One region of the Pseudomonas sp. UF-293 genome, then DNA from elsewhere that is predicted to be linked to it. Evidence: predicted binding sites of a transcription regulator. Region 1 holds the regulator's gene; each other region holds the start of a gene.
The links. The regulator sigma-54, encoded in region 1, starts transcription at its own class of promoters, with help from an activator protein. The targets are predictions, from matches to a motif close to ANTGGCATNNANNTTGCTNT.

Region 1 (10,013 bases):
GCACCCATCAGGGCTGCCGGGTTTATGGCAATAGCCATGGTTTCATCGGCGGTTACGCGTCGACCCGGCACAGCCTGAGTTGCGTAATGATCGCCGAAGCCGATGGCCAGATGCAGCGCGATTACTGGTACGACGTCAATCGTCAGGGCAGTCTGCTCGCCGATCCGGTGAGCATCGGCCAGCGTGCTGCGCAACGAGCAGCCAGCCGTCTGGGCGCGCGTCCGGTGCCGACGTGCGAGGTGCCGGTGCTGTTTTCCGCTGAGCTGGCGGGTGGCCTGTTCGGCAGCTTCCTCTCGGCCGTGTCGGGCGGCAGTCTGTATCGCAAATCGTCGTTTCTCGAAGGCACACTGGGGCAGAAGCTGTTCCCGGAATGGCTGACCATCGATGAGCGTCCGCATCTGATGCGTGCCATGGGCAGTGCTTCCTACGACGGTGATGGCCTGGCGACTTACGCCAAACCGTTCGTCGAAAAGGGCGAGTTGGTCTCCTACATCCTCGGCACCTATTCCGGGCGCAAGCTGGGCATGCCGAGCACCGCCAACGCGGGCGGGGTGCACAACCTGTTCGTCACCCATGGCGACGAGGATCAGGCAGCGCTGTTGAAGCGCATGGGCCGAGGTCTGCTGGTCACCGAGTTGATGGGGCACGGCCTGAACATGGTCACCGGCGACTATTCGCGCGGCGCGGCGGGCTTCTGGGTGGAGAACGGCGAGATCCAGTTCGCTGTGCAGGAAGTGACCATCGCCGGCAACATGCGCGACATGTTCAAGCAGATTGTCGCGGTGGGTAACGACCTGGAACTGCGCAGCAACATCCGCACCGGTTCGGTATTGATTGAGCGGATGACTGTCGCCGGCAGCTAAGCTTCCGATTTCGTAAAGCCGAAAAGGCGCGCCATCCGTTCTGGATGGCGCGCCTTTTTTGTTGGTTTCACTGCGATTTCCCTGTGGGAGCGAGCCTGCTCGCGAAAGCGGTGGATCAGTTGTGAAGTGCTGACTGACACCGCGCATTCGCGAGCAGGCTCGCTCCCACAAGTGACCAGAGCAAACCCGAGTGCTTGTGTTGGTTCTCATTATCATCTAATAATAAATCTCATCTCCGAACGAGTCCCGGATCATGAGTTCTGCCTTGCACGAGCAGCCCTACCTCGAAAGCTGGCGCTGGATGAGTCGCCAGATCCGTTGCGCGCTGAATCCCGACGAACCGCGCCTGATCGAACATTACCTTGCAGAAGGGCGCTACCTGTCCTGTTGCACAGCCACTTCGCCCTGGACCGTCGCCGAAACGACTTTCCGTCTGCTGCTCGACACTGCCACCGATGTCGCGTTGCCGTGGCACTGGCGCAGCCTCTGTGTCGATCAAGCCTGGCGGCCCTTGCGTGAAATGGAGCGCCTGTCGCTGTGTCAGTGCCGCTTGCAGCGCTGGCAACGCTACACCTGGCAGCTCGCCACTTGCGAGTTGCAACCCTCTATTCCCCTCACTGATTTGCTGCAAGGACACCCCAATGACCAAGACACGTATTGAGCGCGACAGCATGGGCGAACTGCAGGTGCCGGTGGACGCTCTCTACGGCGCGCAAACCCAGCGCGCAGTGGATAACTTCCCGATCAGCGGCAAACCGATGCCGACGCAGTTCATCCGCGCGCTGATCCTCGCCAAAGCCGCCGCTGCCCGGGCCAACGTCGAGTTGAACCAGATCAGCGCGGCTCAGGGCAAAGCCATCAGCGATGCCGCCCAAGGCCTACTCGAAGGCGACTTCATGCAGCATTTTCCGGTAGATATCTTCCAGACCGGGTCCGGCACCAGCTCGAACATGAACGCCAACGAAGTGATCGCCACGCTGGCCAGCCGAATGCTCGGCGAGCCGGTCAACGCCAACGATCACGTCAATTGCGGGCAAAGCAGCAACGACATCATCCCGACCACCATCCACGTCAGTGCCGCACTGGTGCTGCATGAACAACTGCTGCCGGCGCTGTTGCATCTGGTCCAGGTCATCGAGCGCAAGGCCGAGCAAGTGCATCATCACGTCAAAACCGGCCGCACCCATCTGATGGACGCGATGCCGGTGCGCATGAGCCAAGTGCTTAACGGCTGGGCGCAGCAACTCAAGGCCAACATCGCGCATCTGCAGGATTTGCTGCCAAGCCTGCAAGCGCTGGCGCAGGGCGGCACCGCGGTCGGTACCGGGATCAATGCGCATCCGGAGTTCGCCGCGCGATTCAGTCGGCACCTGAGCCAACTGACCGATGTGCAATTCGCCCCGGGCAAGGACTTGTTTGCGCTGATCGGCTCGCAGGACACCGCCGTCGCCGTCTCCGGCCAGCTCAAAGCTACTGCGGTGTCGCTGATGAAAATCGCCAATGACCTGCGCTGGATGAACTCAGGTCCCCTGGCCGGCCTCGGCGAAATTGAACTGCAAGCGCTGCAACCGGGTTCATCGATCATGCCCGGCAAGGTCAACCCGGTGATCCCGGAAGCCACCGCCATGGTCGCTGCGCAAGTGATCGGCAACGACTCGGTGATCACCGTCGCCGGGCAATCCGGCAATTTCGAACTGAACGTGATGTTGCCGATCATCGCGCATAACCTGCTGAGCAGCATCGAACTGCTGGCCAACTCCAGTCGCCTGCTCGGTGACAAGGCAATCGCTACTTTCAAGGTCAACGAATCGCGCTTGCAAGAAGCGTTGTCGCGCAACCCGATTCTGGTCACCGCGCTCAACCCCATCATCGGTTACCAGAAAGCCGCCGAAATCGCCAAGCAGGCTTACAAGGAAGGCCGCCCGGTGATCGACGTCGCCCTGGAACACACCGATCTGTCGCGTAGCCAGCTGGAAGAGTTGCTCAACCCCGAGAAACTCACCGCCGGCGGCGTGTAAACCCCGCAACCGCTTTGGAGGCTCATCATGGAGCACTGGAAACGCACGATCGAACGGGCCAATCGCTGCTTCATGCTGGGCGAATTGATCGACGCCCGCGAGGCGTACCTGCAAGCGCTGGCCCTGGCGCAAGTGTTGTTCGAACGCTGGGCGGATGCCGACGAAGCGGTGGCGGCCTGCGTCGTCTCTCATCACAACCTCGCCGACCTGCATCTGCGCCTGAGTCAACCGGAGGAGAGCGCCGAGTATCTCTGCGCCATCCACCAGCGCTTGTTGCAGACCATGCAGGACGAGCGCTTGCGTCCGGCCCTGCGTGAAGCGGCGTTGCGCCAGAGCAGCAAGACCTATGTCGAACTGTTGAATTTCATCAGCGAGCACGGCGAGTACCCGCGCACCCAGCGCCTGCTGCATCCGGACACCGGCAATGCCCGCCGCGCCTCAACTTCTCATCAGTATGGAGTCCATTGAAATGGCTTTTACCTTGCCTGCCTTGCCTTACGCCTACGATGCCCTCGAGCCGCACATCGATGCGCAGACCATGGAGATCCATTACACCAAGCATCACCAGACCTACATCAACAACCTCAACGCCGCCGTAGAAGGCACCGAGTTTGCCGAATGGCCGGTGGAAAAACTCGTTGCCAGCGTCCAGCAACTGCCGGAAAAACTTCGCGCGGCGGTGATCAATCAGGGCGGCGGGCACGCCAATCATTCGCTGTTCTGGGAAGTGATGGTGCCCAACGGTGGCGGCAAGCCCGACGGCGCGCTGGCCAAGGCTATCGACGAGCAACTGGGCGGACTCGACAGTTTCAAGGAAGCGTTCACCAAAGCCGCGCTGACCCGTTTCGGCAGCGGTTGGGCGTGGCTCAGCGTGACCCCGGAGAAAAAACTGGTCGTGGAAAGCAGCGGTAACCAGGACAGTCCGTTGATGAACGGCAACACCCCGATTCTCGGGCTCGACGTCTGGGAACATGCCTACTACCTGCGCTACCAGAACCGTCGTCCGGAATACATCAACGCGTTCTACAACGTGATCAACTGGCCGGAAGTTGCTGCGCGCTATCAGGCCGCACTGGTTTAAGCCTTCAATAAAAACAATCAGGGCTGAGTATGGGCACGGAAACACTGGCGATTGGCAGCGGGCGCATGTTTCGTTACGCGGTGGGTTCGCTGTTGCTGTTGGCGGGTATGACTTTACTGGTCGCCCACGGTGTGCAATGGCTGAATCTGGAACCCAGATTGCTGCGCGCATTGCAGGGCGGCGCCATTTGCGCCTTGGGCACGGCGCTCGGCGCGGTGCCGGTGCTAGTGATCCGGCGCATGCCGCAGGCACTCAGCGATACCTTGCTTGGGTTTGGTGCCGGGGTGATGCTGGCGGCGACGGCATTTTCGTTGATCGTGCCGGGGATCGCTGCGGCCGAAAGTCTTGGTCTGACGCCGTGGGCCGCCAGTGGCCTGATCTGCTTTGGCATTCTGCTCGGTGCGTTCGGCCTGTATCTGGTGGATCGGCGCGTTTCCGGTGCCTCGCCGGAGATGCTCGTCGGCACGCTGGAGCATCCGGTGATTCCACCGCGAATCTGGCTGTTCGTGTTCGCCATCATCGCGCACAACATTCCGGAAGGCATGGCGGTTGGCGTATCTGCCGGAGGCGGGATGGCGGACGCCGACAGTCTGGCGATGGGCATTGCGTTGCAGGATGTGCCGGAAGGTCTGGTGATTGCTTTGGTGTTGGCCGGCGCGGGAATGTCGCGGGTCAGGGCGTTTCTGATCGGCGCGGCGTCAGGGCTGGTCGAACCGGTATTTGCGTTGCTGTGTGCGTGGCTGGTCAGTCTGGCTCAGGTGCTGTTGCCGCTGGGGCTGGCACTGGCGGCGGGGGCGATGTTGCTGGTAGTGACCCACGAAGTGATTCCGGAATCGCGTCGTCATGGGCACGACAACCTGGCCAGTCTGGGCCTGTTGATCGGGTTTTGTCTGATGATGGTGATGGATACGGCGTTGGGGTGAATGGAGGCGAGGAGCAGTGTCCCCGCCTCAAGGATTATTCGCCTTCGTCGAAATACCTTTCGATCAGATCGACCAATGCGTCCATGGCTTCCTGAGCCTGTTCGCCTTCGGTGCTCAAATGGATTTTGGTGCCTTTACCCGCCGCGAGCATCATCATCGCCATGATGCTCTTGCCGTCGACAGCCGTCTCAGGCGTGCGGCCCACTCTGATCGTGCAGTCTGGATACTGACCGGCCACGCCGACGAACTTGGCTGATGCCCGCGCATGCAGACCCAGCTTATTGATGATTTCGATTTCACGAGCAGGCATCGCGGTGTGAATCCTTTAAGTGAGGTCGCGGTGGCGAACCTGGACGTTCTTCAGGGTTTTCTGCAGGGCCTGACCCAGACGTTCGGTCAGGTAGACGGAGCGGTGGTGCCCGCCGGTGCAGCCGATGGCAATGGTGACGTAGGCGCGGTTGCTGGCGGCGAAACGTGGCAGCCACTTGCTCAAATAGGTGTAGATGTCCTGATACATTTCTTCGACATCCGGCTGCTGCGCCAGATACTCGGCCACCGGTGCATCAAGGCCGGACTGCGCACGGAGCTCCGGTTTCCAGTACGGATTGGGCAGGCAGCGCACGTCGAAGACCAGGTCAGCATCGACCGGCATGCCGCGCTTGAAGCCAAATGATTCAACCAGAAACGCAGTACCGGGTTCCGGCTGATTCAGCAGGCGCAGCTTCAGGGTGTCGCGAAGCTGATAGAGGTTCAGGCTGGTGGTGTTGATTTTCAGGTCGGCCAAATCGGCGATCGGGCCGAGCAGGGCGCTTTCATCATGAATTGCTTCAGCCAGTGAGCGATTGGCGTTACTCAACGGGTGGCGACGACGGGTCTCGGAAAAACGCTTGAGCAGGGTTTCCTCGTCGGCGTCCAGATACAGCACATCGCACTTGATGTGTTTGGCACGCACGTCTTCGAGCAATTCAGGGAAGCGTGACAGATGGCTCGGCAGGTTGCGTGCGTCGATCGACACGGCGACCAGCGGCTGCGCCAGCTCCGTGTGAATCAGCGCCCGCTCGGCCAGTTCCGGCAGCAAACCGGCCGGCAGATTGTCGATGCAGTAGTAGCCGTTGTCCTCAAGGACATTCAGGGCGGTACTTTTACCCGAGCCCGAACGGCCACTGACAATGATCAAACGCATGATTAGTGCCCGTTCTGCTCGTCCAGTACAACCTGGTACAAGGCTTCATTGCTCGGAGCGCTGCGCAATTTGTCGCGCACTTCCTTGCGGTCGAGCATGCTGGCGATCTGGCGCAGCAACTCCAGATGCGCATCGGTCGCGGCTTCCGGGACCAGCAGCACAAACAACAGGTCAACCGGGGCGCCGTCGATGGCGTCGAAATCGATCGGGGCTTCGAGGTGCAACAGGGCGCTCACCGGTCCCGCGCAGCCTTTGAGGCGGCAGTGGGGGATGGCGATGCCGTTGCCAAAACCGGTGGAGCCGAGTTTTTCACGGGCGATCAGCGCCTCGAAAACATCCTGCATCGCCAGATCCGGCACTTCGCGGTGGATCAGGTTGGCAATTTGTTCGAGGGCTTTTTTCTTGCTGCCGCCCGGCGCGTTCACCTGGGAACGGCCGGGGGTCAGGATGGTTTCAAGTCGGATCATGGGATAGGGGTGTTAACGACCGGTTGCGCCCTGGAGGAGGCTCTGGGTCTTTTCCTTATGCTTTTTGAGTTGGCGATCCAGCTTGTCGGTGAGTGAGTCGATCGCAGCGTACATGTCGGTATCTTCTGCGTTGGCGACCACTTCGCTGCCGGGGATATGCAAGGTGGCTTCGATCTTCTGCTTCAGCTTTTCGACGCACATCGTGACTTGCACGTTGGTGATCTTGTCGAAATGTCGCTCCAGTCGTTGGAGTTTTTCCTCGATGTAGGAACGCAGAGGTTGGGTCACTTCCAGTTGGTGTCCACTGATGTTGACTTGCATACAGCTTCTCCTTCGTTGCCAGTGCATAAAGCGGCAGGCCGAAAAGCCTGCCACTGGAACGCTGTAACGTGGCTTACATCAACCGCTTGCGTTCGCTCGAAGGCGCGATTCCGAGGGATTCGCGGTACTTGGCGACGGTGCGGCGAGCCACCTGAATGCCTTGTGCCTCCAGTAAACCAGCGATCTTGCTGTCACTCAACGGCTTTTTCTGATTTTCCGCGGCTACCAGTTTCTTGATGATCGCGCGAATCGCCGTGGACGAGCATTCGCCGCCTTCGGAGGTGCTGACGTGGCTGGAGAAAAAGTATTTCAGCTCATAAATACCGCGCGGGGTATGCATGAACTTTTGCGTGGTCACCCGGGAAATCGTCGATTCGTGCATGCCGACCGCTTCGGCGATGTCATGCAGCACCAGCGGCTTCATCGCTTCGTCGCCGTATTCGAGGAAACCGCGCTGATGTTCGACGATCTGCGTGGCCACTTTCATCAGGGTTTCGTTGCGGCTCTGCAGGCTCTTGATGAACCAGCGGGCTTCCTGCAGCTGGTTGCGCATGAAAGTGTTGTCGGCGCTGGTGTCGGCACGTTTCACAAAACCGGCGTACTGGGCGTTGACCCGCAGGCGTGGCACCGATTCCTGGTTCAGCTCGACCAGCCAGCGCTCGTTGTCCTTGCGCACGATCACATCGGGAATGACGTATTCGGCTTCGGTCGATTCGATCTGCGAGCCCGGACGCGGATTGAGGCTCTGTACCAGCTCGATGACCTGGCGCAGCTCGTCTTCCTTGAGCTTCATGCGGCGCATCAACTGGCTGTAATCGCGGCTGCCCAGCAGGTCGATGTAATCGGCGACGAGGCGCTTGGCCTCAGCCAGCCACGGTGTTTTGGCCGGCAACTGGCGAAGTTGCAGGAGCAGGCATTCGCTGAGGTTGCGGGCGCCGATCCCGGCGGGCTCAAATTGCTGGATGCGATGCAGGACGGCTTCGATTTCATCGAGCTCGATGTCCAGTTCCGGATCGAACGCTTCAAGAATTTCTTCGAGTGTTTCGTCCAGATAGCCCTGATTGTTGATGCAGTCGATCAGAGTCACGGCGATCAAGCGATCGGTGTCGGACATCGGTGCCAGGTTCAGTTGCCACAGCAGATGGCTTTGCAGGCTCTCGCCGGCCGACGTGCGGGTGGTGAAATCCCACTCGTCGTCATCGCTGCTGGGCAGGCTGCTGGCGCTGGTCTGGTAGACGTCTTCCCACGCGGTATCCACGGGGAGTTCGTTAGGGATGCGTTCGTTCCATTCGCCATCCTCAAGGTTGTCCACCGTCGGGGCGGTTTCCTGGTAGGAGGGTTCCTGTATTTCGGCGGGCTTCTGTTCGGCGTTGTCGGCCAGAGGATCGGCGTTGTCGAAGTCGTCGCCTTCTTCCTGGCGCTCGAGCATCGGATTGGATTCCAGAGCCTCCTGGATCTCCTGTTGCAGGTCCAGGGTCGACAATTGGAGCAGACGGATGGCCTGTTGCAGCTGCGGTGTCATCGTCAGCTGCTGGCCCATTCTCAAGACTAGCGATGGTTTCATGGCAGGGGCTTAACACCTTATTCGCCGGCGCTTTGCGCCATCCACTACAGGGCGCCGAAGCGCCAAACTTAAGCAAATTATATGCCTGAAACTGAAGTGTTTGCCTAGAGCGCTGTAACAATTAAAGCGGATAAATGCGCCTTGAATCGATACAGCGCTGTCGCGCTTACAGGCGGAACTCGTGACCCAGATACACTTCCTTGACCAGATCGTTGGCCAGGATGGTCTCGGCATCACCTTCGGCGATCAGTTGACCGTCGTTGACGATGTAAGCGGTTTCGCAGATATCCAGCGTCTCACGGACGTTGTGGTCGGTGATCAGCACACCGATGCCCTTGGCCTTGAGGTGGTGGATGATCTGCTTGATGTCGCCGACCGAGATCGGGTCGACACCGGCGAACGGTTCGTCGAGCAGGATGAATTTCGGCGCAGTGGCCAGGGCACGAGCGATTTCCACCCGGCGGCGCTCACCACCGGACAGGCTCATGCCGAGGTTGTCGCGGATGTGGCTGATGTGGAATTCCTGCAGCAGGCTTTCCAGCTCCTTGCGCCGACCGGCCTTGTCGAGTTCCGGGCGGGTCTCGAGGATCGCCATGATGTTGTCGGCAACCGACAGTTTGCGGAAGATCGAAGCTTCTTGCGGCAGATAGCCGATACCGGCCTTGGCGCGGCCGTGCATCGGCTGGTGGCTGACGTCCAGGTCATCGATCAGCACGCGGCCCTGATCGGCCTGCACCAGGCCGACGATCATGTAGAAGCACGTCGTCTTGCCGGCGCCGTTCGGGCCGAGCAGGCCGACGATCTGCCCGCTGTCGATCGACAAGCTGACGTCACGCACGACCTGGCGGCTTTTATAGGCCTTGGCCAGGTGCTGAGCTTTCAGAGTTGCCATTACTGGGATTTCTCTTCGGTTTTCTTCTTCGGCTGGATCACCATGTCGATGCGCGGACGCGATTCGGTGACCTTGCTGCCCGTGGCGCGACCGGCGCTGGCCAGTTTCTTCACGGTGTCGTAGACGATTTTCTCGCCCTGAGTGGTGTTGTTGTCCTTGTCGACAACCTTGGCCTTGTCGATCAGTACGACGCGGTTTTGCGCGGCATGGTACTGAATCGTCACACCCCAGCCCTGTACAGGCTTGGTGTCGCCAGCAGTCTGCATCTGTTCGAAGTAGGCGAGGTTGCCGACTGAAGTCACCACGTCGATATCACCGGTCGGGGTGCGGGTGATGGTCACAGTGTTGCCGGTGACCTTCATCGAACCCTGGGTAATGATCACGTCACCTTTATAGGTGGCGATGCCATTCTTGTCGTCCAGTTGGGCGTCGTCGGCCTGAATGCGGATAGGCTGCTGCTGATCGTTCGGCAGGGACCAGGCGCTCGCGCTTCCCAGTGCTGCGCCCAGACTGAGCAAAATAGGGAGGGTTTTAACGAGCCTCATACTGTCCTCTTACGTTCGATTGCAGGTGTATCCTGCTGTCCTTCAGGTACGCTTTCATTCCGACGCCAGTCGACACGCCACCAGCGCCCTCGATTCTAACGGGTTGCGCAGTCTGCGCATATTCCTGCTGCGGGAACACGGTCATGCGGGTGCTGG
Region 2 (10,013 bases), on a different contig from region 1:
TTCGCCACCGCCTGACCCGGATCGATTTCAAGGTTTTCCAGGATCGACAGGTAGTCGACGCGCTGGCTCGGATCCAGCGGCGCAGTGACCCGCACCGAACCGCCGTCGATGGCTTGTGCGACGCCAGGGCCGAGCATGTCGTTGACCTTGTCGACGATGCGCTTGGCGGTGGTGAAGTCGGAGCGGTTGAGGTTCAGCGTCAGGCTGTTGCCCTGATTGAAACCGCTCGGTACTGCACGTTCCACCGACGCACCGCCAGGGATGCGACCGGCCGACGGAACGTTGACGGTAATCTTCGAGCCGTCACGGCCTTCAGCGTCGAAACCGCCAACCACAAGGTTGCCCTGAGCGATCGCATAGACGTTGCCGTCGATACCCTTGAGTGGCGTCAGCAACAAAGTGCCGCCGCGCAGGCTCTTGGAGTTACCGATCGAAGACACAGTGATGTCGACTTGCTGACCTGGCTTGGCGAACGCCGGCAGATCGGCACTCACCGACACCGCCGCGACGTTCTTCAACTGCACGTTGCCCGATCCCGGCGGCACCTTGATGCCGAACTGCGAGAGCATGTTGTTGAAGGTCTGCAGGGTGAACGGGGTCTGCGTCGTCTGGTCACCGGTGCCGTTAAGCCCGACCACCAGGCCGTAACCGATCAACTGGTTGGAGCGCACGCCGGAAATGCTGGCGATGTCTTTCAGCCGCTCGGCGTGTGCGGTGAACGCCGCAGACATCAACAACGCGGCCACCATAAGGCTTTTCAGATTCAACGTAGCCACCTAGAAAGGGAACAGCGGGCTGAGGAAGAAACGGTCGAACCAGCCTGGCTGACTCGTATCGGCAAACGCGCCGGTACCCGAGTAGGTGATGCGTGCATCGGCGACGCGGGTCGACGACACGGTGTTGTCGGTCGCGATGTCATCGGCGCGAACCATGCCGGCGATGCGCACCAGTTCGTCACCGGTATTGAGCGTCAGCCACTTCTCGCCACGCACGGCGATGATGCCGTTGGGCAGCACGTCGGCCACGGTCACGGTAATCGAACCGGTCAGGCTGTTGCTCTGCCCGGACTTGGCGTCGCCCTTGGTCGAACGGTCGGCGCTGTAGCCGGCGTTGAGGCTCAGGTCACCGCCACCGATCGGGTTATTGGTGGTCAGGCTGGAGCCGAACAACGAGGTCAGACCGATCGAGTTATCGCTGTTCTTGTCCATCTGCGAGTTGGCGTTCTTGCTCGCCTGGGTGCGCTCGTTCAGGGTGATGGTGATGATGTCACCGACCCGGAACGCCTTGCGGTCGCTGTACAGGTTCTGCTCGAAGCCGGCCTGATAGATCGAGCCGTTGTTGGCAGCCGCCGGCAACGGTGTGCGCGGCAACACCGGGGCGTAGTAAGGGTCATTGGGCTTGGGCGTCGGGGCGACGCAACCCGCGAGCGAGACGACCCCGCTCAATGCCAGAACAGATACAAAGCGCTTCATGACCCTACCTCACGGTGTTGCTGGCGACCTCAGGCCGCCCCAAAGACTGGATTACAGATTCTGCGTTACGAACGAGAGCATCTGGTCGGCGGTGGAGATCACCTTGGAGTTCATCTCGTAGGCGCGTTGAGTGGTGATCATGTTGACCATCTCTTCAACGGTGCTGACGTTGGACGTTTCCAGGGTGTTCTGCAGCGTGGTACCGAAACCGTTCAGGCCCGGGGTGCCGATTTGCGGCGCACCGGAAGCAGCGGTTTCCAGGAACAGGTTGTTGCCCACGGCTTGCAGGCCGGCCGGGTTGATGAAATCGGCGGTCTGCAGGTTACCGATCACTTGCGACGCCGGGTTGCCGGCGATGGTGATCGACACGGTGCCGTCACGGCCGACGGTGAAGGTCTGCGCATCGTTCGGGATGATGATCGCCGGTTCCAGAGCGAAACCGCTGGCATTGACGATCTGGCCATTGGAGTCGAGGTGGAAAGTACCGTCACGGGTGTAGGACGTGGTGCCGTCCGGCTGCAGGATCTGGAAGAAACCGCGACCGTCGATGGCCATGTCCAGCGGCTGCTCGGTGGTTTGCAGGCTGCCGGCGGTGAAGTTCTTCTGGGTGCCGACAATGCGCACACCGGTACCCACTTGCAGACCCGACGGCAGTTCGCTGTCCTGGGTCGACTGGGCGCCTGGCTGACGCTTGATCTGATACAGCAGGTCCTGGAACTCGGCACGGTCACGTTTGAAACCCGTGGTCGAAACGTTCGCCAGGTTGTTGGAAATGGTGGTCAGGTTGGTGTCCTGGGCGGACAGACCGGTTTTGGCAACCCATAGAGCCGGAAGCATTCGATTCTCCTCGTGCGCCTGTTTTACGGCGCGACGTTCTGATAATTAGCTGATCTGCAAGACCCGAGCCATGGCCTGGTCGTCGTCTTTGGCGGTGTTCATCATCTTGACGTGCAACTCGAACTGCTTGGCCAGGGCCAGCACCGAAGTCATTTCTTCCACGGCATTGACGTTGCTCGACTCGAGGAAACCCGAGACCAGTTTGACGTTGGCGTCGGCTTGCGCCGGCTGGCCGTCCTTGGTGTAAATCGAACCGTCGAGACCTTTGTTCATGTTCTTGATGTCCGGGTTGACCAGCTTGATGCGGTCGACTTCGGCCATGACGCGGGGGCCTTCGCCCATCGCGCGAATACTGATGGTGCCGTCTTCGCCTACTTCGACCTGCTGCTCGGGCGGCACGGCGATCGGGCCGCCGTTACCGATCACCGGCATGCCGTTGCCGGCGCGCAGTACGCCGAGGGCGTCGATGTTGAGGCTGCCGGTACGCACGTAGCTTTCACCACCGCTGGGGTTTTGCACGGCGATGAAACCGTTGCCGGATACCGCGACGTCGAGTTCACGACCGGTCTGCACCAGCGAGCCCGGCGTGAAGTCGGTGGCGGGACGTTCGCTCATGGCAAACGCGCGCGCCGGAAAGCTGTCACCGAACACCGGCATCGAACGCGCCTGCTCGAGGTCGCGCTGGAAGCCGTTGGTGGAAATGTTCGCCAGGTTGTTGGCATGCGCCCGCTGCGCCAGTGCGTTCTGGCTGGCGCCGGTCATTGCCACATAAAGGTACTTGTCCACAGTGTTTCCTCTGCATGCCGGACGTTTGCCGCCCACCGCTGTACTGCTCAGCCATAAGCAATTTGCAGACCAACTTTTTATTGGGGGGCGAAGGCCCGGTAAACAAGGGACTTGAGGAGATCAGAGGGGGAATCTGAAATAGGTAGAAGACGAAAAACCGGCGGTGTCATGCCGCTTCGCGGCAAGAGATCAAAAGATCGCAGCCTTCGGCAGTTCCTACAGGCAACCGCGTTCCAAATGTAGGAGCTGCCGAAGGCTGCGATCTTTTGATCTTAAGCTCCGCTGTCTTTACCCACCTCATACTCACGCAACTTATTGGCAATGGTGGTGTGCGAAACACCCAGCCGCTTGCCCAGTTGCCTACTGCTCGGATGCTCGGAATACAAGCGCTCCAGCACCGCTTTCTCGAAACGCCCGACGATCTCGTCCAGACTTCCGTCGAGAGAAAAATCGCCAAGTGGCTGACGCACGCCGTAATCCGGCAGGCGGATATGTTCAGCCTTGACCTTACCGCCGTCGCACAACGAAACCGCCTGGAACAACACGTTCTCCAGTTGCCGCACATTGCCCGGCCAGTGGTAATGGCTGAGGCGGTCCATCGCCGCCGGGGCCAACTTCGGTAGCGGGCAGCCGATCTGCCGACTGGCCTGATCGAGGAAATGTTCAACCAGCGGCGTCAGACCGTCGAGGCACTCGCGCAGCGGCGGGATGTGCAGCGACAGCACGTTCAAGCGGTGATAGAGATCCTGACGAAACTCGCCCCGCGCGCACAGTTCGGACAAGTCCACCTGGGTGGCGCAGATCACCCGCACGTCCAGATACACCTCTTCATCACTGCCAACGCGACGGAAGCAACCGTCCTGAAGAAAGCGCAGCAATTTGACCTGCAAACGCGGACTCATCTCGCCGACGCCATCGAGAAACAGCGTGCCGCCAGCGGTCAGCTCCAGCAGACCAAGCTTGCCTTCGGCCCGCGCACCTTCGAAGGCGCCGGGGCCGTAGCCGAACAGTTCGGTCTCGGCCATTGATTCCGGCAACCCGGCGCAGTTGAGCGCCATCAACGGTGACTGTCCGCGCGGACTGGCAAGGTGACAGGCGCGCGCGAGCAGTTCCTTGCCCGTGCCGGTTTCGCCTTCTATTAATAGCGGCGCATCCAGCGGCGCCATGCGTCGCGCTTCGCGGACCACAGCGGCCATGACTTTCGAACTCTGGAAAATACTGTCGAAGCCACGCAGTTCCTGTTTGCGCACATTGTAGATACGCTCGCCGACCCGATCGGCGCGGTGCAGCGTCAATACGGCGCCGGCCATAGCCTCGCTGTCATCGTGCTCCGATTGCAGCGGCGCGATGTCGGCAAGAAAGATGTCGCCCTTGACCTTGACCCGCATGCCGTTGATTCGCGACTTGTTGGCGCGCACCAGTTCCGGCAAATCGAAATCCTCGGCGTACCGCGACAGCGGAATCCCCGGCACCTCATCGACGCGCACCCCGAGCAACTGCGCTGCCGCGCGGTTGGCCGCGACGATCGAGCCGCCCATATCGATCGACAGCACCGGAAATTCCAGCGCGCCGAGCAACGCATTCAACTCCATATGCCGGCGCTCGCTGGGCATCAGCCCGACGCGCTTGACCCCGAACACCCCGCCGATTGCCTCGAATTTCGGCCGCAACGCCTGGAACTGGATGTTGATCAGGTTCGGGCAGTGCAGGTAGATCGCGTTGCCATGCTCACCGCCAACCTCACCGCGCGCGACGTTGATCCCGTACGCCACCAGCAGATTGAGAATGTCGCGCAGGATGCCGATGCGGTTCTGGCAGTGGACTTTGATGCGCATAGAAAAGGCCCGACAGGTTTGAGAGGTAAACACATGTCCTTGTGGGAGCGAGCCTGCTCGCGAAGGCGCCAGCACATTCAACATCGATGTGTCAGACAGACCGCTTTCGCGAGCAGGCTCGCTCCCACAGGGTTTTGTGGCGCGCCCGGGGCAGATTTTTCTGCCGAGGCACGCAGATAGTTGTCAAGATTATGTGACAGCCCCGACCCTTTTCAAACCCGCCAATCACCGTAAATGCGCATTACCCGACAAAGCGTAACGATAACTTTACGAAACGAGCCGAATTTTCCTACGCACACGCCAGTCAACATGCTGCACGCCCTGTCACTCTCGGGTATTCCTTTAGCCATCGCTGGACATAACAAAAACGAATTTCCTAGCAGGAGAGCAGCATGAAGCAGACGCAATACGTGGCTCGCGAGCCCGATGCGCAAGGTTTTATCGACTACCCCGCCGAAGAACATGCGGTGTGGAACACGCTGATCACTCGCCAATTGAAGGTGATTGAAGGTCGCGCGTGCCAGGAATACCTGGACGGTATCGAAAAACTCGGTCTGCCCCACGACCGCATCCCGCAACTGGCCGAGATCAACAAAGTCCTCGGCGAGACCACCGGCTGGCAGGTTGCCCGGGTGCCAGCGCTGATTCCCTTCCAGACCTTTTTCGAATTGCTCGCCAGCAAGCAATTCCCCGTCGCCACGTTCATTCGTACCCGTGAAGAACTCGACTATCTGCAAGAGCCGGACATCTTTCACGAGATCTTCGGCCACTGCCCGCTGCTGACCAACCCGTATTTCGCCGAATTCACCCACATCTACGGCAAGCTCGGCCTGCAAGCGACCAAGGAAGAGCGCGTGTATCTGGCGCGGCTGTACTGGATGACCATCGAATTCGGTCTGGTCGACACCCCGCACGGCAAGCGCATCTACGGCGGCGGGATTCTGTCTTCACCCAAAGAAACCGTTTACTGCCTGTCGGACGAGCCCGAGCATCAGCGCTTCGATCCGCTGGAAGCCATGCGCACGCCGTATCGCATCGACATCCTGCAACCGCTGTACTTCGTCCTGCCCAATCTCAAGCGCCTGTTCGACGTGGCCCATGAAGACATCATGGCCATGGTTCGTAAGGGCATGCAGTTGGGCTTGCACGCGCCGAAATTTCCGCCGAAACCCAAAGCCGCCTGAACCGCGCCTTTTGCTGACAATTGCGTCTGTCCGTCGCCGCCACTTTGCTTTAGCGTGACGGCATTGACGGCACACGCGCTTTAATAAAAAACACACTCGTTTTCAGGAATACACCATGTCGACTTTGAACCAAGCCCACTGCGAAGCCTGCCGCGCCGATGCGCCACAAGTCAGCGACGAAGAACTGCCGGTCCTGATCAAGCAGATCCCTGACTGGAACATCGAAGTACGCGACGGCATCATGCAGCTGGAGAAAGTTTTCCTGTTCAAGAACTTCAAACACGCGCTGGCCTTCACCAACGCCGTGGGCGAGATTTCCGAAGCCGAAGGTCACCACCCGGGTCTGCTGACCGAGTGGGGCAAAGTCACCGTGACCTGGTGGAGCCACTCGATCAAAGGCCTGCACCGCAACGACTTCATCATGGCCGCGCGCACTGACGAAGTGGCCAAGACCGCAGAAGGACGCAAGTAATGCACTTCGACGCCATCGGCCGGGTCCCCGGCGACCCGATTCTCGGTTTGATGGAGGCCTATGCGCAGGATGCCAATCCGCGCAAGTTCGACCTCGGCGTTGGCGTCTATAAAGATGCCCAGGGCCTGACGCCAATCCCCGAGGCGGTGAAAATCGCTGAAGCGCGACTGGTCGAAAGCCAGGACACCAAGACGTACATCGGTGGCCACGGCAACGCGCTGTTCGGCAAGGTCATCAATGAACTGGTGCTCGGTAGCGACTCGGCATTGATCGCCGAACAACGCGCCGGCGCCACCCAGACCCCGGGCGGCACCGGTGCCTTGCGGCTGGCGGCAGACTTCATTGCGCAATGCCTGCCCGGCAAGGGCGTGTGGTTGAGCAACCCGACCTGGCCGATTCACGAAACCATTTTCGCCGCCGCCAGGGTCAAGGTCAGCCACTACCCGTACGTCGGCAGTGACAACCGCCTCGACGTCGAAGCCATGCTCGCCGTGCTCAAGGAAGTGCCGAAGGGTGACGTCGTGCTGCTGCATGCCTGCTGCCACAACCCGACCGGTTTCGACCTGAGCCATGACGACTGGAAGCGCGTGCTGGAAGTGGTGCGCAGCCGCGATCTGCTGCCGCTGATCGACTTCGCTTATCAGGGTTTTGGTGATGGCCTGGAGCAGGACGCCTGGTCGACCCGGCTGTTCGCGGCACAAGTGCCGGAGCTGCTGATCACCAGTTCCTGCTCGAAGAACTTCGGCCTGTACCGCGACCGCACCGGTGCGCTGATCGTCTGCGCGACCAGCGCCGACAAGCTCATCGACATCCGCAGCCAACTGGCCAACATCGCCCGCAACCTGTGGTCGACGCCGCCGGATCACGGTGCGGCGGTGGTCGCAACCATCCTCGCCGACCCAGAGCTGAAAGCGCGCTGGGCTGATGAAGTGGAAGCCATGCGCTTGCGGATCGCGCAGTTGCGCAGCGGCTTGGTCGAGGCACTGGAACCCCACGGTTTGCGCGAGCGTTTTGCGCACATTGGCGTGCAACGCGGGATGTTCTCCTACACCGGCCTGTCGCCGGAACAGGTTAAACACCTGCGCGAGCGGCACAGCGTGTACATGGTCAGCTCAGGCCGGGCCAACGTCGCCGGCATCGACGCCACCCGCCTCGCCTTGCTGGCCGAAGCCATCGCTGACGCCTGCAAGTAGTCAGACACTGCAATAACCTGTAGGAGCTGCCGAAGGCTGCGATCTTTTGATTCTGCTTTTAAATACAAGATCAAAAGATCGCAGCCTTCGGCAGCTCCTACATTTGTTTCTGCGGTGACCTTCTGGCTTCCTCCCTGCGGCCATCTGTCGCATTAATTTGAATTAAAAGTCTGATTGTCATTTTTCCTGCTGTATCCTGCGCAGGCTTTGTAAAGCGCGGAGCACCTGATCTATCAACAGACTTAGCGAGGAGCGCACCCATGCACGAGATTCCCAATCTCCCCTTCCCAAGCCTGCACGTACCTGAGCAGACGACCCCGCAACACGCCGGCGCCGAAAAGCCCGAGCCGCAAGAAGCCGCTGACAGCCGCAAAGCCGACAGCGAAGAGTAAGACCCGCCGTACAGACCGTGTGGAAAGCGCTAACATGCGCTTTCCACACTGCCTGAAACCCGAGCCCGCCATGACCGACGAATTCTCCGAAAGCCAAGCTGCCGTGCTGATCGGCACCACCGAGAAAATGATCGAGATCTGGAATCGCCTCTCGCCCGAGAAACAGGCTGCGCTGCTCGAGCGTTTCGGCAGCGAAGAAAACGCCCTCGCCGCCCTCGTCACCACGCAATTGGTCGCTCCGGCGAAATCCTGAAAACGCCGCCCGGCAAATAGTTTTACTTTTCCACGCCCCTGAGCGGTTCACGCCGGTATCATGAGCAGCCTATCTAATCTGCTGCTCCCGTGGATCGTTACCCATGTCGTCTATATCCGAACCCCAGCGCCCGCTGGCGGTTACGCTGCAAGTGGTTTCCATCGTCCTCTTCACCTTTATCGGTTACCTGAACATCGGCATCCCGCTCGCCGTGTTGCCGGGTTACGTCCACAGCGATCTTGGTTTCGGCGCAGTCATCGCCGGGCTGGTGATCAGCGTGCAATACCTCGCCACCCTGCTCAGCCGCCCGTATGCCGGCAAGATCATCGACAACCAGGGCAGCAAACGCGCAGTGATGATCGGCCTCGCTGGTTGCGGCTTGAGCGGTGTGTTCATGCTGATTTCGGCGTGGACGCCGAACCTGCCGCTGCTGAGCCTGATCAGTCTGTTGATCGGCCGTCTGGTATTGGGCAGCGCGGAAAGCCTAGTCGGCTCCGGCTCGATTGGCTGGGGCATCGGCCGCGTCGGCGCGGCGAATACCGCCAAGGTGATTTCCTGGAACGGCATCGCCAGTTACGGCGCCCTGGCGATCGGTGCGCCGTTCGGTGTCTGGCTGGTGAGCCGGCTGGGTTTGTGGAGCATGGGCGTGAGCATCATCCTTCTCGCTTTGCTCGGTCTGGCGCTGGCATGGCCAAAAACCGCTGCGCCGATTGTTGTCGGTGAACGTCTGCCGTTCATGCATGTGCTCGGCAAAGTCTTCCCGCATGGCTGCGGGCTGGCGCTGGGTTCGATCGGCTTCGGCACCATTGCCACTTTCATCACCCTGTATTACGCGACCCAGCACTGGGACAACGCCGTGCTGTGCCTGAGCCTGTTCGGCGCCAGCTTCATCGGCGCGCGGCTGCTGTTCGGCAACCTGATCAACCGCCTCGGTGGGTTCCGCGTGGCGATCGCCTGCCTGTCGGTGGAAACATTGGGGTTGTTGTTGCTGTGGATCGCACCGGATGCACACTGGGCATTGGCCGGCGCGGCGCTGAGCGGCTTTGGCTTCTCGCTGGTGTTCCCGGCGCTGGGCGTGGAAGCAGTGAATCTGGTGCCGGCCTCGAGCCGTGGCGCGGCGGTCGGTGCCTATTCGCTGTTCATTGATTTGTCGCTGGGGATCACCGGGCCGTTGGCCGGGGCGATCGCAGCAGGATTCGGCTTTGCTTCGATCTTTCTGTTCGCAGCCTTCGCGGCGTTGAGCGGACTTGGCTTGAGCGTTTATCTGTACAAGCACACGGCGAAGTATCGCGAAGTCTAGAAGTCCACTTTGCCGCGCCCGGCCTTGATGCTGCCGCGCTTGGTTTTCGATTCCAGTCGACGCTTTTTCGAGCCGAGGGTCGGTTTGGTCGGACGGCGTTTCTTTTCGACTTTGGTGGCACTGAGAATGAGCTCGACCAGCCGCTCCAGCGCATCGGCGCGGTTGGCTTCCTGGGTGCGATATTGCTGCGCCTTGATGATCAGCACGCCATCGCTGGTGATACGGCTGTCACGCAGTGCCAGCAGGCGCTCCTTGTAGAACTCCGGCAATGACGAGTTGGGAATGTCGA
Region 3 (10,013 bases), on a different contig from region 1:
TCATCATCGTCGCCATCTGCCGGGTAAACAGGGCGATGTCCTGCGGTTTGATGCGTTTGCCCAAGGTCAGCAGGGATGCGGATTTCTTGCGCACCTTGCCCGGGTTGATCCCCTGTTTGCGCAGCTGCGCCTTGATCAGTGCGGGATTCTGCCCGCTCAACTCGCCCGTGACCTTGCTGCCTTTGCGGTCGGTGCCTTCCCAGGCGTAAACGCTGACTTTCGCTGCCTTGACCGCCATGTTCAATCCTTGGTGACCCGGTTGATTTCCTCAAGGCTGGTGATGCCTTGCATGGCCTTGTGCAGCCCGGAGGTGCGCAGATCGGCGAAACCGTCGCGACGCATCTGGATGTCGATTTCCAGCGAATTGCCCTCGGCCATGATCAACCGTTGCAGGTCCGGTGTGTTCTTTACCACTTCATAAATCCCCACGCGTCCTTTGTAACCGCCGTTGCAGTGATCGCAACCGACCGGCTCGTAGATCGTGAAATGGCCGATGCGTTCCTCGGGGAAGCCTTCCTTGAGCAAGGTTTCATGAGGGATTTCCAGCGGCCGCTTGCAATGCGCGCACAACTTGCGCGCCAGACGCTGGGCGATGATCAGGCTGACCGAAGTGGCAATGTTGAAACCGGGAATGCCCATGTTGTGCAGGCGCGTGAGGGTTTCCGCCGCGCTGTTGGTGTGCAGGGTCGACAGCACCAGGTGGCCGGTCTGCGCGGCCTTGATCGCGATCTCGGCGGTTTCCAGATCGCGGATCTCGCCGACCATGATTACGTCCGGGTCCTGACGCAGGAACGAACGCAGCGCTTGGGCAAAGTCCAGCCCTTGGCGGGGATTGACGTTGACCTGGTTGATGCCTTCCATGTTGATTTCGACCGGGTCTTCGGCGGTGGAAATATTGATGTCGACGGTGTTGAGGATGTTCAGCCCGGTGTACAGCGACACGGTTTTGCCGGAGCCGGTGGGGCCGGTGACCAGAATCATCCCTTGCGGCTGTTTCAGCGCGGCGAGGTACAAGGCCTTTTGTTCGGCCTCATAACCCAAAGCGTCGATGCCCATTTGCGCACTGGACGGGTCGAGAATCCGGATCACCACTTTTTCGCCCCACAGGGTCGGCAGGGTGTTGACGCGAAAATCGATGGATTTGCTTTTAGACAGCCGCATCTTGATGCGCCCGTCCTGGGGTTTGCGCCGTTCCGAAATATCCAGACTGGCCATCACCTTCAAGCGCGCGGCAATACGCCCGGCCAATTGGATTGGCGGTTTGGCCACCTCGCGCAGCATGCCGTCGGTGCGCATGCGCACCCGATAGTTTTTTTCGTAGGGTTCGAAGTGCAGGTCGGAAGAGCCGCTCTTGATCGCATCGAGCAGCATTTTGTGGACGAAGCGCACAACCGGGGCGTCGTCGGCATCGAGGCCGCCGATCACGTCCTGTTTGTTGTCATCAATGGACTCGACGTCGAGGCCATCGAGATCGACATCGGCCATTTCCTCCAGGCCCGAAGCATGGCTGTCGAAGAACTTGTCGATGGCGTCGCTGAGCTTGTCGTCCTCGACCAGAATCGCTTCGGTGCTCAGGCCGGTGCTGAACTGGATGTCGCTGATCGCCTGCTGATTGCTCGGGTCGGAAAGGCCCACGAACAATTTGTTGCCGCGCCGCCACAAGGGCAGCGCGCAGTGCTGACGAACCAGTTTTTCACTGACCAGGCCCTTGGGCTGAGTCTCTTTGTCGAGGCAATGCAGATCGAGCAGGGCCATGCCGAAATGTTCCGAGGCGATCTCGGCAATTTGCCGGCTATTGACCAGTTTGTTGTGCACCAGGTAATTGACCAGCGACACGCGATTGCGCTGGGCCTGCGCCCAGGATTGCCGGGCACTTGTTTCCGTGAGCAGTTCGGCCTGGACCAATTGCTTGGCCAGACCGCTCAGAGCGATGTCATTCATGGGGATTCCGCACGCTTGCCGTTCATGACTTATAGCCTAGTCAAGTGACAGCGCCAAACACGGCCGGTGCAGGTGACAAAAAGTGTCAGATAGTGCGGTTGCGGGTTGTAGGAAACGGCGCAGGCGATTGCGCGCGCCCAGTAGGCGGGGCCTGAAAGGCGTTGGCATGGGCTGTGCTGAGCCATATCCAGATCATGAGATTTCGACTCATGCATGGAGCGTGTCTATGAAAAAACAACAAGGTTTCACATTGATCGAGCTGCTGATCGTCGTGGCGATCATCGGCATTCTGGCGACTATTGCCCTGCCGCAGTATTCGAAGTATCAGGCGCGGTCGAAGGTGACGGCGGGGTTGGCGGAGATTAGTGCATTGAAAGTGCCATTCGAGGACACGATCAATCAAGGCACAGCTCCAACCTTGGCCAACGTTGCCAATGGTGCGACTACTACTTCCAACTGTACGTTGGCGGTTACAGGCACAGCGGCGACTGGCGAAGGTACGCTTACCTGTACCCTGCTCAATGCACCGGGCCCGGTGTTAGGTAAAACCATTACGCTTTCTCGTTCCGGGGCGGCGACGGGGAATACCTCCGGTGTATGGACGTGTGCGACGACGGTCAACGCCGATTACTCGCCTCGGGGTTGCACGGCCAGCGGTACGTAAGGCTGAATCGAGCGAACGAAGAATGCCCCGCACTGCGGGGCATTTTCATATCCCGACCACTTAACAAAAGCTCCAATAATTTCAGCAGCTTATGAACTTTCCAGAAAACCGCAACTTGCATGCGAAGATTTGGCCAGTCATGCATTTTGCATGAAAACGAAAATTACCGTTTTTTATAACTCATTGTTTTCAAAGGGTTTTATGTGTCGGAAAAAGTTGGCACAGCGTTCGCAATATCTCCGGTAACCCTGCTGACAAGCGTTACAGCAGACTTCCAGTAAAAACAGGAGTTACTCGTATGAAGAAGTTCGCTATCACTGCCGCTGCTACCGCTCTGACCCTGACCATGGCTGGTGGCGCTTTCGCCCAGTCCGCTCAGGCTACCCAGGCGCCAATGGTTCTGGCTGCCGGTGAAGTTACCGAAATGAAACAAGATACCAGCGACACCTGGATCACCACCAAGGTCAAAGCTGACCTGGTTACCGAAAAAGGCATTCCAGGCACCGACATCAAAGTCGAAACCAACAAGGGTGTAGTTTCCCTGTCGTCGACCACTGCGGTAACCGAGTCGCAGAAAGAAGTCGCCGTTGGCATTGCCAAGAAAATCAAAGGCGTTAAAGCGGTCTCCGCTGACGGCCTGAAAGCCGAGTAAGGCAAGACTTCTCGCCTGAACCGGGAGAAGACGCGACAGACGGGCCGAGCAATACGTCTGCCGCAACTTTAGAGTTCATGCGAACGGTCACACGGATGTGACCATTACAGGCCCCGGCACTTGTGTCGGGGCCTGTTCTATTTGGAGAATCAAAAGATCGCAGCCTTCGGCAGCTCCTACAGGGAAATGCATTCCAAATGTAGGAGCTGCCGAAGGCTGCGATCTTTTGCTCTTCTCAGTTACCGCGTTTGCTGTTGATCTGCCGCAGGCGATTGCCTTCGAAGCGCAGGTATTGATACATGCCGTTGTTCGGGCCGTAGGTCCATTCCTCGACCTGAAACTCTTCGCGGCGATTGGCACTGCGCTTGTAGCCGAGCACGTCGCGACTGACCGGCTCGCCGCATTTTTGCAGCACTTCGCTGGCGCGGTCGCCGAGGCTGATCAACTGGCTGCCGCAGCGCAATGTATCCGACGCCGACGCGTGGCCGGCGGCGCACGTCAGCGCGAGCACAGCCAGCCAGTCACGCACGGTCATTCTGCATCCAGGTGCATTTGCGTGACCACGCGGCCATCGCTTTCGGCCTCGCCGAGGTTGGCGTCGATGAAGTACACGCGGTCATCTTCGAGCTTGCCCTTGTCGACCAGGTAATCCTTGATGGTGCTGGCGCGATCCTGGCCCAACTGTCGCAACAGCACCTCGCTGCCACTCCAGAATGCGATCACGCCCTGGCGCATTTTCGCCGTGCGCTCTTCCTTGCCCAGATCTTTCCATTCTGCCGGTGGCTGGGTTTTCAGGCGTGTGCGGTAGATGCCTTCGAGCAACGCGCCTTTCTCGCTTTCGGGCACTTGCAGCAGCGACGCCTGGGCCGGGACTTTGTCGCCACGGCGCTGGAGCATCTTGTAGTAGTTGTACTGATATTCGCGTTCCAGACGTTGCTCGGCCAGCAGGGGCCCATCGCTGCTCTTCGCGGCAGTGCCTTCAATTTCAAGGCGCAGCGCCGGGCGTTCCTTGAGCGCTTGCGACAGTTTCACCAGCGCCGCTTCGGCGTCTTTGCTCAGATCGCTGGAGCCCGGCGCGAAGGACACCGTGCCGAGGTCTTCGGAGCCGCCACCACTGACCAGCCCGCCGATCATCTTGAACGGTGCGGCGGCGGCTTTGACGATCAGATTGCGCAGGGTCTGCCAGACGATCGGCATGACGCTGAACTGTGGATTATTCAGGTCGCCGGTCACCGGCAATTCGATGGAGATCTTGCCGTCGACATCCTTGAGCAGGGCGATCGCCAGCTTCAGCGGCAGACTCACTGCATCGGGGCTGTCGACCTTTTCGCCCAGTTGCAGTTGCTCGACGACGACCTTGTTTTCGGCTTTCAATTGGCCCTTGGTAATCAGGTAGTGCAGGTCAAGATTCAGCCGGCCCTTGCGGATGCGGTAGCCGGCGAATTTGCCGGAGTAGGGCGTCAGAGTGGTCAGCTCGACGCGCTTGAAACTGGTGGCGATGTCGAGGCTGGCCATCGGGTCGAACGGATTGACCGCACCCTTGATGGTCACCGGCGCATAGCGGTCGACCTTGCCTTTGATGTCAACGCTGGCCGGTTTTGCCTGACGGCTGTCGATGGTGCCGATCTGGCCGTTGAGCTGTTGCACGGCGGTGGCGAAGTTGGGTGTCAGACTGAAGTCGGCGAAGTTGGCCGAGCCGTCGTTGATCGCAATCGCGCCGATGTGAATGCCCAGTGGTTTGTCCTTGCCGGCCGGTTTGGCTGCGTTGCTTTTTGCTCCGCTGTCGGCCGGTTGTGGGATCAGCAGGTCGTCGACGTTGGTGGTGCGATCGTCATTGATCATGAAGCGCACATACGGCTGCAACAGGTTGACCTTGTCGATCGACAGGCTGTCGCCGTGCTGATAATTGATGCCGTCGACCACCACTTGCTGCCATTTGAGGAAGTCGCGGGTCTTGAGCGTATCGAGGGTGTGCAGTTGATCGATCTGCGCGCGGCCGGTGACGCTGAGGGCCAGTGGCTCGGTGCTCTTCAGGTTGACCTTGAGATCACTGCCGAGCATGCCGCTGCGCAGCTCCAGGCGAATGAACGGGTTGATGTAGGACTGCGCGACACGCAGGTCGACGTCCTGGGTTTTCACGTTGAGCTGGGCGTTGACCGGGGCCAGGTTGACCGTGCCGTCGGCGCTGATCTTGCCTTGCTTGCCGAGGCCGCTGTCGAGCTTGAGCTTGAAAGGCGAGCCGTTGAGGCTGTCGAAATCCTGCAGATCGACGTTCAGCGGGGTGATGTCCAGCGCCACCGCCGGTTGCGCCGAGCGGTCGGCGAGATGGACCGTGTAGTTGCGCAGTTGCACATCCTTGACCAGCACCTGCCATGGCTTGCTCGGTGCGCTTGGTTCAGGTTTCGGCGAGTCGGCAGCAGCAGGTGTTCCCGCCGGTTCGGCAGCGGCTTTGGCAGCCGGTTTCGACGGTTGGCTGGCGAACAGTTTCTGCCAGTCCAGTTGGCCGTCGGCTTCCAGCGCCGCCCAGGTTTCCAGCTTGTTGCTGCGGATCTTGCCGACCACCACCTGTTGCTTGGCCAGGTCCAGCGAGGTTTCGCTGACGTCGAGACGTTCGAGCCTGGCCAGTGGGCGCCCATCCGGGGCCTTGATGGCGAATGGCGCAATGCTCACCGCGACGTTGTTCAGCAGCAGTTCGGTCTGTTTCGACAGGTTGAGTTTGTACTCGGTGCTGAGGCTGACCACGCCGTTTTCCAGCACCAGCGGCACGGCGTCACGCACGTAAGGCCAGAAGGATTTCATCTGGCCATCGGTGACTTTCAGGGTGCCTTCAGAGGTGAACGGGATCAGGCTGAAATTGCCGGTCCAGTCGATCCGCCCGCCAGCGGGGCCGATGGCGACGAGGGTCATGTCGGCGCTGTCCTCAGGCAATGTGCTGAGGTTTTTCAGCTCGAAACTGAGGTCGTCGTAAAGAAATTCGATCGGCTCACTGGGACGCATATCCTGGAAATGCACCACGCCCCCGGCCAGTTTGATGTTGTCGATGCGCAGCGGAAACGGCTTGGCGTCGGGATCGGCGGGTGTCGGCTCGCTCGGCGGCACGTTGAACAGGCCCAGCAGGTTGAGCTTGCCGTCCTTGGCGAAGAGAATTTCGCTTTTGGGTTTGTCCAGTTCGATGTCGGACAGATGCAGGGCTTTGGTCCACAGGCTATCGATCTGCAGGTTGGCATAGAGGCGATCGAAGCCGACCTGCTCCTTGCCCGGCTCGCCGATGACCAGGCCCCACAGGGTGACCTCAAGGCTGAACGGGTTCAGTTCGATGCGCTGCAGATGCGCCGGCACCGTCGCATAGTTCGCCAGTTGCTGGTTGGCCACGCGCAAGGCAATGCCCGGCAGGATCAGAAACCCCAGCAGGCTGTAGAGGGCCAGGGCTGTCAGCAGTGCGCCAATCGCGCGAATCAATCCTTTGGGCATGTGCGGCTTCATCTGTCTGAATCGGAGTGCCTTGGAGTATGGCACGCGATTCTGGTTCCGAAGTGCTTGATGTGGGACAGGATTGTTCAGAAATTTCTGTAGGAACAGATCTCCCTTGTGGGAGCGAGCCTGCTCGCGAATGCGGTGGTTCAGTGAAAAACAAGTCGACTGACACTGCGCTTTCGCGAGCAGGCTCGCTCCCACAGGGGAATGTAATCGCTCATGCCTGAGGGATCACAGCTGCAAGATCAGCGTCTTCAACGGTGGTTGCTGGTCCTGGGAAGGGAAGTCGGCGCCCGGGGTCATCACGCTCCATTCGCGTACCGGGCGGCCGGCTTTTTCGGCGCAGCGCAGCACTTGTTCGCGCCAGTCGTCCATGCTGACTTTCGCCAGGTTGTTACAGCAGATCAGCACGCCGTCATCGGCGGTGGTCAGCAGCGCGGGTTTGAGCAGGCTCTGATAATCGCGCAGCAGATCGACGGTGCCGAACGCACTTTTGGCCCACGCCGGCGGGTCGAGCAGCACCAGATCGTATTGGCGTTGTTCGAGGCGCTGATAGCTTGGCAGCTTCTGCCCGCGCCGCTGGCTGATCGGCAGGCCGGCGAGTTCGCGGATCGCCGGAAAGTAATCGGACTGAATGAATTGCATCGGCGGCAGCTGCGGGTTGAGCAAACCATTCTCCCGACCGACCGCCAGATTGCCCTCGGCAAAGTCCAGGTTGCACACCTCGCGCGCACCGCCCGCCGCTGCACTGAGGCCAACGCCACAGGTGTAGGCGAACAGGTTGAGCACGCTTTTGCCTTGCGCGTGGTCCTTGACCCAGCCACGGGTGTTGCGCAGGTCGAGGAACAGCAGCGGATCCTGCCCGGCATGACGCCCGCGCACTCGATAGTTCAGACCCCATTCATGCCCGACCAGATCGGCCAGTGCAGCGTCATCGGCTTTATAGACGCTGTCTTCGCGATCGATCCGCGAGTTGCCACGGGAACGGTCGTTGTAGACCAGCAGGCTGTCGAAGCCCAGCGTCTGGTTGACCATGGCATGCAGTTGCAGCAGGTCGTCACGTTCGAGCGTCTGGTGAAAACTCTGTACCAGCAATTGCGGACCGTAGCGGTCGATGGTCAGGCCGCCGGCGCCTTCCTGGCTGCCGTGGAACAGCCGATAGCAATCGGTGCCCTGGCTGTGCAGCACAGCGAGCAGGTCCTGGCGTTGATCGAGGGCGGCGCGCAGCGCCTGATTCAAGGAAGACATGCGGGCGCCTTGCTGAAAAAAACGCGAAGCTTAGCAGTCGCGGAGCTACAAGCGGCAAGTTTCTAGCTGCAAGCGAAAAGCGAAAAGCTGCGCGGACCGCTTTAGCTTGCAGCTTGTAGCTAGAAACTTGCAGCTCTCAAGTATTGAGCCGTTTATCAACGAGGTCTTGTACGACGCTTGGATCAGCCAGGGTGGAAGTATCGCCGAGACTGTCGAGCTCATTGCAGGCAATCTTGCGCAAAATCCGCCGCATGATCTTGCCCGAGCGGGTCTTTGGCAGCGCCGGCGCCCACTGGATCAGGTCCGGTTTGGCGAAGCTGCCGATTTCCTTGCTGACATGCGCCAGCAGGCCTTTCTTCAGCTCTTCGTTGGCCTCGGTGCCGTTCATTGGCGTGACGAACGCGTAGATGCCCTGGCCTTTGACGTCGTGGGGATAACCGACCACGGCGGCCTCGGCGATGCTGTCGTGCAGCACCAGGGCGCTTTCCACTTCGGCGGTGCCGATGCGGTGGCCGGAGACGTTGATCACATCATCGATGCGTCCGGTGATCCAGTAATCGCCGTCCTCGTCACGTCGGGCGCCGTCGCCGGTGAAGTAATAGCCGGGGTAGGGTTTGAAGTAGGTGTCGATCATCCGCTGCGGATCGCCGTAGACACTGCGGATCTGCGCCGGCCAGCTCGATTTGATCGCCAGCACGCCGCTGCCGGCGCCTTTGATTTCCTTGCCGACTTCGTCGAGCAATACCGGTTGCACGCCGAACATCGGTTGCGTCGCGCAGCCCGGTTTGATCCGTTGCGCGCTGACCAGCGGGCTGAGCATGATGCCGCCGGTTTCGGTCTGCCACCAGGTGTCGACGATCGGGCAGCGCTGTTCACCGACGGCATTGAAATACCATTCCCACGCTTCCGGGTTGATCGGCTCACCGACGCTGCCGAGCAATCTGAGGCTGGCGCGCGAAGTTTCCTTCAATGGTCCGGCGCCTTCGCGCATCAACGCGCGCAGGGCGGTGGGTGCGGTGTAGAAAATGTTGACCTTGTGCTTGTCGATGACCTGCCAGAAGCGCGAACTGCTCGGGTAGCTCGGCACGCCTTCGAACATCAGGGTGGTCGCACCGTTGGCCAGCGGCCCGTAGACGATGTAACTGTGGCCAGTGACCCAGCCGACGTCGGCGGTGCACCAGAATACTTCGCCGTCGCGGTAATCGAGCACGTACTTGAAGGTCATCGCCGCTTGCAGCAGGTAGCCGCCGGTGGTGTGCAGCACGCCTTTGGGTTTGCCGGTGCTGCCGGAGGTGTAGAGGATGAACAGCGGATCTTCGGCGTCCATCGGTTCCGGCGGGCAGTCGTCGTCGACTTCGCGTACGGCCTGGTGATACCAGAGGTCGCGGCCTTCGACCCAGTCGACCTGGCCCTGCGTGCGCTCGACCACCACCACGGTGCTGACGTTCGGGCAACTTTGCAGGGCTTTGTCGACGTTGTTTTTCAGCGGCACGAAGCGGCCGCCGCGCACGCCTTCATCGGCGGTGATCACGGTACGACAGTCGGCGTCGAGAATTCGATCACGCAGGGAATCCGGAGAGAACCCGCCAAACACTACCGAATGGATCGCACCGATTCGCGCGCAGGCGAGCATGGCATAGGCGGCTTCGGGGATCATCGGCATGTAGATGCACACCCGGTCGCCTTTCTTCACGCCACGGCTTTTCAACACGTTGGCCAGGCGGCAGACGTGGTGATGGAGTTTGTTGTAAGTGATCTGCGCCGATTCGGCTGGGTCGTCCCCCTCCCAGAGCAGCGCGGTCTGTTCGCCACGTTGGTCGAGGTGGCGGTCGATGCAGTTGTAGCTGACGTTGAGCTTGCCGCCAGCAAACCAGGCCGCTTCACCGGTTTTCAGGTCATAGCGCTGCACGGTCTGCCACGGCGTGCTCCAGTCGAGAAAGCGCGTGGCCTGCTCGGCCCAGAAGACGCTGGGGTGTTCAATCGATTCGCGGTACAGGCGCCGATACTCGTCCTGGCTCAACTGCGCGGCCTGGC

Region 2: a site for sigma-54 is predicted at 3,150-3,169, ahead of AC4IHP_RS04485 (flagellar basal body rod protein FlgF). Genes of this name have one in related genera too.
Region 3: a site for sigma-54 is predicted at 2,102-2,121, ahead of AC4IHP_RS20230 (pilin). Genes of this name have one in related genera too.

Annotation. Positions count from the first base shown of each region.
Region 1 covers NZ_JBSICA010000012.1:26,172-36,184, forward strand. The annotation lists gene pmbA (metalloprotease PmbA) at 1-863, shown strand, start outside; gene AC4IHP_RS15090 (FagA protein) at 1,117-1,524, shown strand; gene AC4IHP_RS15095 (class II fumarate hydratase) at 1,505-2,881, shown strand; gene AC4IHP_RS15100 (DUF2753 family protein) at 2,909-3,349, shown strand; gene AC4IHP_RS15105 (superoxide dismutase) at 3,351-3,962, shown strand; gene AC4IHP_RS15110 (ZIP family metal transporter) at 3,992-4,885, shown strand; gene AC4IHP_RS15115 (HPr family phosphocarrier protein) at 4,920-5,195, opposite strand; gene rapZ (RNase adapter RapZ) at 5,211-6,068, opposite strand; gene ptsN (PTS IIA-like nitrogen regulatory protein PtsN) at 6,071-6,535, opposite strand; gene hpf (ribosome hibernation-promoting factor, HPF/YfiA family) at 6,548-6,856, opposite strand; gene AC4IHP_RS15135 (RNA polymerase factor sigma-54) at 6,930-8,420, opposite strand; gene lptB (LPS export ABC transporter ATP-binding protein) at 8,587-9,312, opposite strand; gene lptA (lipopolysaccharide transport periplasmic protein LptA) at 9,312-9,857, opposite strand; gene lptC (LPS export ABC transporter periplasmic protein LptC) at 9,844-10,013, opposite strand, start outside.
Region 2 covers NZ_JBSICA010000002.1:436,530-446,542, reverse strand. The annotation lists gene AC4IHP_RS04500 (flagellar basal body P-ring protein FlgI) at 1-749, opposite strand, end outside; gene flgH (flagellar basal body L-ring protein FlgH) at 777-1,472, opposite strand; gene flgG (flagellar basal-body rod protein FlgG) at 1,524-2,309, opposite strand; gene AC4IHP_RS04485 (flagellar basal body rod protein FlgF) at 2,355-3,095, opposite strand; gene AC4IHP_RS04480 (sigma-54-dependent transcriptional regulator) at 3,368-4,930, opposite strand; gene phhA (phenylalanine 4-monooxygenase) at 5,323-6,114, shown strand; gene AC4IHP_RS04470 (4a-hydroxytetrahydrobiopterin dehydratase) at 6,230-6,586, shown strand; gene AC4IHP_RS04465 (amino acid aminotransferase) at 6,586-7,779, shown strand; gene AC4IHP_RS04460 (hypothetical protein) at 8,040-8,171, shown strand; gene AC4IHP_RS04455 (hypothetical protein) at 8,242-8,424, shown strand; gene AC4IHP_RS04450 (MFS transporter) at 8,537-9,724, shown strand; gene arfB (alternative ribosome rescue aminoacyl-tRNA hydrolase ArfB) at 9,721-10,013, opposite strand, start outside.
Region 3 covers NZ_JBSICA010000021.1:33,480-43,492, reverse strand. The annotation lists gene AC4IHP_RS20240 (type II secretion system F family protein) at 1-238, opposite strand, end outside; gene pilB (type IV-A pilus assembly ATPase PilB) at 241-1,941, opposite strand; gene AC4IHP_RS20230 (pilin) at 2,168-2,605, shown strand; gene AC4IHP_RS20225 (BON domain-containing protein) at 2,904-3,257, shown strand; gene AC4IHP_RS20220 (DUF2845 domain-containing protein) at 3,493-3,792, opposite strand; gene AC4IHP_RS20215 (DUF748 domain-containing protein) at 3,789-6,740, opposite strand; gene AC4IHP_RS20210 (class I SAM-dependent rRNA methyltransferase) at 6,963-7,979, opposite strand; gene acs (acetate--CoA ligase) at 8,116-10,013, opposite strand, start outside.